2 regions of the Shinella sedimenti genome follow, and region 1 is predicted to be linked to the other one. Evidence: riboswitches for the same ligand, from Rfam matches in the RefSeq annotation. Region 1 holds a riboswitch; the other holds the start of a gene.
The links. A riboswitch is a leader RNA that binds a small molecule or an ion and turns the genes downstream of it on or off. The one in region 1 is predicted to bind FMN.

Region 1 (4,414 bases):
TCGGTCTCTTCCACCCATTCCTGCAACAGGTCGGCTACCGTGGCGGCGGACCCAACAAACAGCGGCCCAAGCCCACCGATGCCACCCCACCTCGCCAGTTCCTCGATCGTCCAGACCTTGTCGCCTTCCGCCAGGTGCTCGACGGCGGAGATGATGGCGTTCGTCTTGACCTTCTTGACCGTGTCGGCGGGCTTGTAATGACCGAAGTCGATGCCCGTCCAGCCGGACATCAACACAAGGGCACCGTCATACGAAGCATATTTCACATATTCCTCGTATTTCGCCCGTGCTTTGGCATCGGTTTCATCGACGATGATCGTCGCCATTGCATAGATGAGGACCTTCCTCGGATCCCGGCCCTGCGCGGCGGCGCGCTGGCGGATGTCAGACACATAGGCCCGCGTCGCATCCTTGAGCGGTGTCGAAATGAAGACGCATTCCGCATGGCCTGCCGCGAACTGCTTGCCCGCGCCCGATGCGCCGGCCTGGAAAAGTACCGGCGTGCGCTGTGGCGACGGTTCGCTCAGGTGATAGCCCGGAACCTCGAAATACTTGCCCTTGTGGCCGATCTCGTGAATCTTCGAAGGGTCGGCGAAGATGCCGCGCTCCTTGTCCCTGACAACAGCGCCCTCTTCCCAGCTGCCCTCGAGGAGCTTGTAGAGCACCTCGACATATTCGCTCGCCACATCATAGCGGTTGTCATGGGAGCGAAGCCCGCCCTGCCCGACATTCTTGGCACCGCTCTCGAGGTAGGAGGTCACGATGTTCCAGCCGACACGACCCTTGGTGTGGTGGTCTGCCGTCGAAAGGCGCCGCGCGAATGTGTAGGGGTGTTCGAAAGAGGTGGAGGCGGTAATGCCAATCCCGAGATGCTTGGTCGCCTGGGCGATGGGGTTGGCCAGTTGCAGCGGATCGTTGACCGGGATCTGCACGCCCTGGAGAAGGGCGTTGTCGAGATTGCCCTTGTAGACATCGTAATAACCGACGACATCAGCGATGAAGACAGATTCGAAGAACCCGGTTTCAAGAAGCTTCGCGAGGTCCGTCCAGTAGTCGAGATCCTTGTACTCCCAGGAACGGTCGCGCGGATGACGCCACAGGCCGGGAGACTGGTGTCCCACGCAATTCATCTCGAAGGCATTGAATCGTATCGTCTTGCTCATGAAGTCTCGTCCGTTTGGCTGGACGAGACATTATGATCCCAAAACGATGCGGACAGGCATTCTATATTTTTTATAGAATTTATCTTGAAACAAATTTCCGCTGCGCTTCAGGCTCAGGGTGTCGGCCTTTCAACAAGCCGATACCCTGAGTTCAAAGCCCTTCGTCGTTGACTTAGCCAGAGACCCGATCAAGCCGCGTTCGCGGACGCGCCGGATTGGCGTGCCTCAATGAAGCTAATCAGATCCTCGATGGTGATCAGCGGCAGCTGATGCTGCTCTGCGAAGGCCATCAGTTCCGGCAGGCGCGCCATGGTGCCGTCATCGTTGGCGACCTCGCAGATCACACCCGACGGCGCCTTGCCAGCGAGACGCGCGAGATCGACGGCGGCTTCCGTGTGGCCCGGTCGGCCGCGCACGCCGCGCGGATGGGCGCGCAGAGGGAAAATGTGGCCCGGTCGTGCAAAATCCTGCGGCCGTGCGGCGGGATCCATCAGAGCCTTGACGGTTACCGCCCGATCAGCCGCCGAAATACCCGTCGTCGTGCCGGAAAGATAATCGACGGAGACGGTGAAGGCGGTCTGGAGATACTCCGTGTTCTGGGGAACCATCAGCGGAATGTCGAGTGCATCGAGCCGCTCGCCTTCCATCGCCACACAAATGAGACCGCGGGCGTGTTTCATCATGAAAGCGATGATCTCCGGCGTCACCGCCTGCGAGGCGACGATGATGTCCCCCTCGTTTTCACGGTTTTCGTCGTCGACGACCACGATCATACCACCACGCGCCAAGGCCGCGATTGCGTCTTCAATTTTCGAGAGTGCCATTTCATTGCCTTTCAAGGGTTGCCGTACCGGCGATTCATCCCTTGGGCGAACAGGCCTGCAACCGCCCTGAAAGAGCGGGTTTACAGACATGTCCTCTTCCATCCGGACTGTGACCGTCGGCTCCGGCATCGCACCGGATCTGCTGACCCCTTCATTCGCGAAAGGCGCTCGCGGGCTCCGGGCTCTCACCCGATACCGCCGGTGGGGAGTTTCACCCCGCCCTGAGAACATCTCTAGATAAGGAATTTTGGTGGGCAAATGCAAGAGCCGGCTTAAAGCATCAATCGATCTAGTTGTCCTGCAAGCCACCATCCGTCCGCAGCACGACAAGCCAGTCCCCGGCGTCAGATACTTTCGAAGACGTCGGCACCACAAGTCGCCTCAGGTCGGCTTCGGGCTCCGCGACGGCCAGTGCACCGGTCGAGGGATCGTACCATTCGACGGCGCCGCTCGCGGCCGCAAGAACGGTCGGGTCGAAATCGAGCGCGACCGCACCCTGGATGTAGGCGACGGCGAAGGTTCCATCGCCAGCGACCGCGGATAGGGCGGTAGCGGATGGCGCACCCTCGACATGGCGCACAAACCGTCCGTCGTCCGGCTTCAGCTTCCACCACTCAAAGCGTTGGAACAGGGTCGCCAGATGGCCGATGCTCTTTGCTCCCTCGCTGTCTAGCGACTTCCGCCAATCTGCCGGCGTCTCGTAGAGCGCAGGACCACCGAAATGCCAGACGGGGTTGTTGCCGAAGACCTGGCCACTCGCACCCGACAGAAGCGCGCCGTAGGCGATCTTGCGGATTTCCTCCGTCTTGACCCCGTGTTCGCCTTCATACAGCGCTTCAATCAGGAAGAAGGGCCGGTGTGGCCCGGCGCGATAGCGCGCCTGTACGGCTGCGGCAACATCGCCATAGGTGTAAACCGTATCGATCGACAGCCATTTCGCATCGGGCCAATAGGCAGCGGTCACGCTGTCGCGATTGCCGTGCACGGTCTGCAGAGCGCCCGGCGCCACTTCGGCAATGCCCTTAGCCAGCGCATCGACAAGCGCACGATCCGGCGGATCATAATCACCGCCCTGCACCCAGATAATGTTGGGATAACGAGCATAGCGCTTGCCGAGATAGCGCCCGTAGGCGCGCAAGGCGTCCGGCCCCGCTGCCGCCATCTTGGTATACCATCCCTGCGGCCCGCCATTCGCACCGGCATAGGCGGGTGCCAGCAACACCAGCATGCCCGCTCGACGTGCCGCGTCGAGCACATGCTCGGCATCGGCAAAATAGTGATCGTTCGGCCGCGCAAAATCGCCGGGTGCCAAAAAAGGTGCGATGCCGGCGGCGTTGTTCGGCGCGTTGCGGGCGAATTCATGCTCGATCAGCGAGACCAGGATGGTGTTGAAGCCCCGCGCCTTGCGATCGGCGATATAGAGGTCTGCATCCTCGGGCGGAAGATCTGCGATCAACGACCAGGCCGCGTCGCCCGTGATGAGGAAAGGTTTTCCATCCGCATCCTCCAGATACGTGCCTGAAGCGGCGATACGCAAGGGAAAGCGCGCCTCGGCGCCGGCGGGCATGACGCGGCCGGCCAGGAAGATCAGCAGCACGAAGACGATCCGCATAGTGAAGCCGATGATCTGCATCCATTTGCTCCTTGTTTCAGACATGGCTCAAAGCCGCTCCCGGATACCCCGCAGCCAGTTCTTCACGGGTCGCGGCAGGAACGTGCGCAGACCGGCGCGCAGCCCGCGCGGCATCGACCACGCGTCCATTGGAAGGGGTGCCGCGATCGGCGGCGGGTCTGCCGCGACGCCGCGGAGTATGGCGGCGTAGTCCGCCGCCATACGCTCTACCGTGAATGCGCCTTCGACCTTGCGGCGCGCAGCGGCCGAAAGGCTGCCGAGTCGCGCGCGGTCCTTGTCCAGCGCGCGGACGATCTCCGCAACACCGACGGTATCGCCGACCGGGAAAAGCAACCCGTCACGGCCATGCTCTATTATCATCTCGGTAACGCCGCGAATCCGCGAGGCGACCGGCACGCATCCGGCCGTCATGGCCTCCACCAGTGCCATCGGCAAACCTTCGTAGCGTGAAGGCATGAGGAAGATGTCGTGGCGCGCCAGCAGCGCCGGCACGGCTTGCGCCGCAACGGGTCCGGCGTAGATGACGCGCGGCGCATCCTCCGGCATGACAGCCTTCAGTCGCCTAAGATCCGGCCCCTCGCCAGCGATGGTAAGGGTAGAAGATGCCGGCAGCCGCGTCAGAATATCGGGCAGCCAGAGCACACCTTTCGAGGCATCCTCGATCCGGCCGAGAAAGAGAAGGCGAAGCCCCTGCCCGATCGGTCGCGGCGACCGGTCGGTTGCAGAAAAGGCATCGATCGCAACGGCATTGGCGATGACGCTGGTGCGCATGGCCGGAAAATGGTGGCGTTTCA
Region 2 (4,414 bases), on a different contig from region 1:
GGGTTGCTCTATTTCCTTCTGCCGCTCATCGGCATGACCAACTTTTCGCTCAAAATGCGGCGCGGCGTTTATTCGTTCGATGCCTATGCTGTCGTTCTCAGCGATCCGCGTTTCCAAGAAACCTTCACCTATTCGGTAGTGATGGCGCTGTTCACCATCGCCTTCGGCGTGCTGCTCGTCGTGCCGACGGCCTATTGGATCCGCCTGAAGCTTCCAGGTCTGCGCCCCTATGTTGAATTCGTCACGCTCCTGCCGCTCGTCATCCCGGCCATCGTCATCGTCTTCGGCTATATTAGGCTCTACAACACCTCGAGTTGGCTGCCGCTGACAGGTAGCGTGACTGGCACGAACATCCTTCTTATGTTCGGTTATGCAACGCTGGCGCTGCCCTACATGTATCGCTCCGTCGATACGGGCTTGCGCGCCATCGACATTGCGACGCTGACGGAGGCCGCCCAGAGCCTTGGCGCCGGCTGGACCACGATCCTCGCAAAGATCATTCTGCCGAATGTGCTGGTCGCGGTTCTCTCGGGTGCCTTCCTGACCTTCGCCATCGTCATCGGCGAGTTCACTATGGCTGCTCTTTTGAACCGTCCCGCGTTCGGCCCGTATATGCAGCTGCTCGGCGCCAACCGCGCCTACGAGCCAGCCGCTCTCGCCGTGATCGCCTTCGGCATCACCTGGGGCTGCCTCGGCCTTATCCAGCTTGTCTCTCGTCTCCAGAAGGGCGCGCAAAGCCCCGCCTAAGGACCCTTTATGAGCTTCCTGACCCTCACCAGCCTCCTGAAGTCCTTCGGCACCGTCCAGGTCGTCAAGGATTTCAACATGTCCATCGAGAAGGGCGAGTTCATCTCGTTCCTCGGGCCGTCGGGCTGCGGCAAGACCACGGTGCTGCGCATGATCGCCGGCTTCGAGACGCCTTCCGGCGGCACCATCACCATCAACGGCAAGAGCCAGGCGAACCTGCGCCCCAACCAGCGCAACATCGGCATGGTCTTCCAGGCCTATGCGCTCTTCCCGAACATGAATGTCGCGGAAAACGTCGCCTTCGGCCTGAGGGTCGCCGGCCGCCCGAAGGCGGAGATCGACGCGCGCGTCAAGGAAATGCTCGGTCTCATCAAGCTCGATCACCTCGCCGACCGCTACCCCTACCAGATGTCGGGCGGCCAGCAGCAGCGCGTCGCGCTTGCCCGCGCGCTGGCGCCAAAGCCGCAGGTTCTCCTGCTCGACGAGCCACTGTCGGCCCTCGACGCCAAGATCCGCGTGTCGCTGCGCGAGGAAATCCGCATGATCCAGCAGCAGCTCGGCATCACCACCGTCTTCGTCACGCATGACCAGGAAGAGGCGCTGTCGATCTCCGACCGCATCGTCGTGATGAATGCCGGCCGCGCCGACCAGATCGGCACCCCCGCCGATATCTACAACCGCCCCGCCACGCGCTTCGTCGCCAACTTCGTCGGCACGCTGAACCTCATCGAGGCGAAGGTCGTCGATCCCGCCTCCCACCGTGTGTCGATCGGCGACCAGGGCGTCACCCTGCGCGAGCCGCTCGGAGACGTGAAGGTCGGTGACACGATCTCGCTGGCGCTGCGCCCCGAAGCCGGGTCGATCATGCCGGATGCCAAGGGCGATACCGCGCTCTCCGGCGACGTCGTCTCCACCAATTTCCTCGGCTCGGTCATCCGCACCCGCATGAAGGTCGGCGAAAGCGTCATCTCGTTCGACATGTTCAACAGCCCCGGCCTCGTCCCGCCGGTGGTAGGCGAGACCGTCACGCTGCACTTCGTAGCGAGTGACCTGCTGATCATCCGCGATTAGCAGTTCGTTCCCGCCTTCTGGCGAAGCTTGAAAAATTCTGTCGTGAAAGTCGTTATTTGCGTCGCCCGCGGATTTGATCCGCCGGCGTTTGCCCGTTATGGTCTGTCTGTTCTCAGGGCGGGGTGAAACTCCCCACCGGCGGTATCCGGAGCAATCCGGGAGCCCGCGAGCGCCTTTCGCGAATGAAAGGGTCAGCAGATCCGGTGCGATGCCGGAGCCGACGGTCACAGTCCGGATGAAAGAGAGCAAGCAGGACCACCGCCGCGTTGGCGGAAGTTCTGCGTGTTCGCCCAAGGGGACCGTTGAAAAATGGCTCAACCCTTGAAAGGCCTCAGACATGAATGCGAATACCACCCCCTCCTCCCGTATCGCCGTCATCCGCGCCCGCTGGCATGCCGGCATCGTCGATCAGGCGGTCGATTCCTTCGTCGCCGAATGGAAAGCGCTCGGCGGTCGCGCCGAGGATGTCGACGTGATCGACGTGCCGGGTGCGCTTGAAATTCCGCTCCATGCGCAGTTGCTCGCCCGCACCGGAAAATATGCCGCCATTCTCGGCGTTGCGCTCGTGGTCGACGGCGGCATCTACCGCCACGATTTCGTCGCCGGCACCGTGGTCGATGCCATCGTGCGCGTCGGCCTCGATACCAACGTGCCGGTTCTCTCGGCCGTGCTGACGCCGCACAATTTCCAGGAATCGGAAGCGCATATCGCCTTCTTCCGCGACCATTTCGTCATCAAGGGCAAGGAAGCCGCCAACGCAGCGCGCCAGATCATCGATGCCCGCGCGCAGGCCGCCCTCGCAGCCGTCGCTTGAATCGACACATCAACGACCGGAATCTCCCTGCCAGCGCAGGGCGGTAACACATTGAAAAGACAAACCGCAGACCCGGCCAACCGCCGGGTTTGCGATGTTGGTCACAAGGCAATGCATTGCCTTGTTGCGCGCCCGGCCTCCTGCATCCGATCGACATTCCGGATGGAATGCTAATGTGGGGGATGCGCGATTTACGGATAAAACACCTCTCCCTGCTTATCGTGCAGACGACCGCCTGTTGCGCGGGGTGCATGCCGGCGACCTGAAGCGTGCCGACAGGCCCTGCAAACCACGCGGCGTCATCGCGCGATGATCGCGCAAAGGCTGTACGGCTCAGACGCCACCGCCGTTCCCCGACATCGCCGCACGGGCTGTCTCGGAAGGCATGCACGGCGCCACCGGAACGCTCGTCCTTCCGGCCCGTGACGCGAGGCCGTCTTAACGACAGGGGAACAGCGCGATGTCGAAATGGTTCAGAGAACATGCCCCCATGGATGCCGGCGCGCTGACGGACGCCTTCATGCGCCTCAAGCGCGGCTCGATTTCGCGGCGCCAATTTCTAGGCATCACCGGGCTCGGCCTTGCGGCCGCCGTGCTCGCCCGCCAGCCGGGGTTTTCTTCGGTCGCCCATGCCAGCGGCGATCTCGGCGCCAGCATGGCGATTGCGACATGGCCGAACTATCACGACCCCGCCACCTTCGAGGCCTTTACCGCCGCAACCGGCGTCGCGGTGGAGGTCAGCATCTTCGGCTCGAACGAGGAGATGCTGGAAGCGCTTCAGACCGACAGCGCCAGATGGGATCTGTTCGTGCCGACGAACTACACGATCTCCACCTATTCCCATCTCGGCCTGATCGATCCGCTGGACCTGTCCCGCCTGCCGAATTTCGACGCACGCACCCAGAATGCCCGTTTCACCAGACAGGGCACCGCCGAAGGCAAGGTGTATGCGCTGCCGAAGAACTGGGGCACGACCGGCATTGCCTACAATACCGACAAGGTGACGGTCACGAGCTGGAAAGAATTCTTCGCAGCCGCCATGGACGAGGCAGATGGCCGCGCGATCGTGCACGACTACCAGCTCACCGCCATCGGCAATGCCCTCGTCGCGCTCGGCTTTTCCTTCAACTCGGTGAAACCCGAGGAGCTTGCAAAGGCCGAGGAACTGTTGCTCCAGGTCAAGCCGCATCTCTATGCCGTCACCAGCGACTATCAGCCGGCCATGCGCGGCACTGACGCCTGGATGACCATGTGCTGGACCGGTGACGGCGCACAGCTCAGTCGCGACGTGCCGGAGATCGCCTTCACCCTCGGTTCGGACGGTGGCGAGATCTGGTCGGATTTCTACGCCATTCCAAAGAATGCACCCAACAAGCCAGCCGGCTACGCGCTCTTGAACTTCCTGATGGACCCGCAGAACGCAGTGCGGGAGCACATCGCCAACGGCACGCCGGCCACCGACAGCCGCGTCGTCGCCCTGCTGCCGGCCGAAATCACCGGCAACAGGATCGTCTATCCCGACGAGGCCGCGCTCACCCCGCTCGAATTCGGTGCCGCGGTGACACTGACCGATCCGGCACGCGCCGAGGTGATGGCGCGGTTCAAAGCAGCCTGAGCGGCAACCGGTCTCAGACCGAACCGAGCGGCCCCTGATGCACGACGATGCGCGCGTGATAGGGAACGCGCTTATAGAGATCGATCACATCCTGATTGATCAGTCGCACGCAGCCCGACGATGTCGCCTTGCCGATCGACTTCCATTCCGGCGAGCCGTGCAGGCGA

Region 2: it holds a riboswitch for FMN, as region 1 does, so the genes downstream of both, MKI86_RS05255 (6,7-dimethyl-8-ribityllumazine synthase) here and ribB (3,4-dihydroxy-2-butanone-4-phosphate synthase) in region 1, are expected to answer to the same signal.

The regions. Positions count from the first base shown of each region.
Region 1 is NZ_JAKVIN010000005.1:180,473-184,886, forward strand. Features, by position in the region: gene MKI86_RS13135 (LLM class flavin-dependent oxidoreductase) at 1-1,163, opposite strand, end outside; gene ribB (3,4-dihydroxy-2-butanone-4-phosphate synthase) at 1,352-1,987, opposite strand; FMN riboswitch at 2,074-2,220, opposite strand; gene MKI86_RS13145 (glycoside hydrolase family 140 protein) at 2,277-3,620, opposite strand; gene MKI86_RS13150 (glycosyltransferase family 4 protein) at 3,648-4,414, opposite strand, start outside.
Region 2 is NZ_JAKVIN010000002.1:221,644-226,057, reverse strand. Features, by position in the region: gene MKI86_RS05265 (ABC transporter permease) at 1-747, shown strand, start outside; gene MKI86_RS05260 (ABC transporter ATP-binding protein) at 757-1,818, shown strand; FMN riboswitch at 1,923-2,069, shown strand; gene MKI86_RS05255 (6,7-dimethyl-8-ribityllumazine synthase) at 2,156-2,632, shown strand; gene MKI86_RS05250 (ABC transporter substrate-binding protein) at 3,093-4,247, shown strand; gene MKI86_RS05245 (L,D-transpeptidase) at 4,261-4,414, opposite strand, start outside.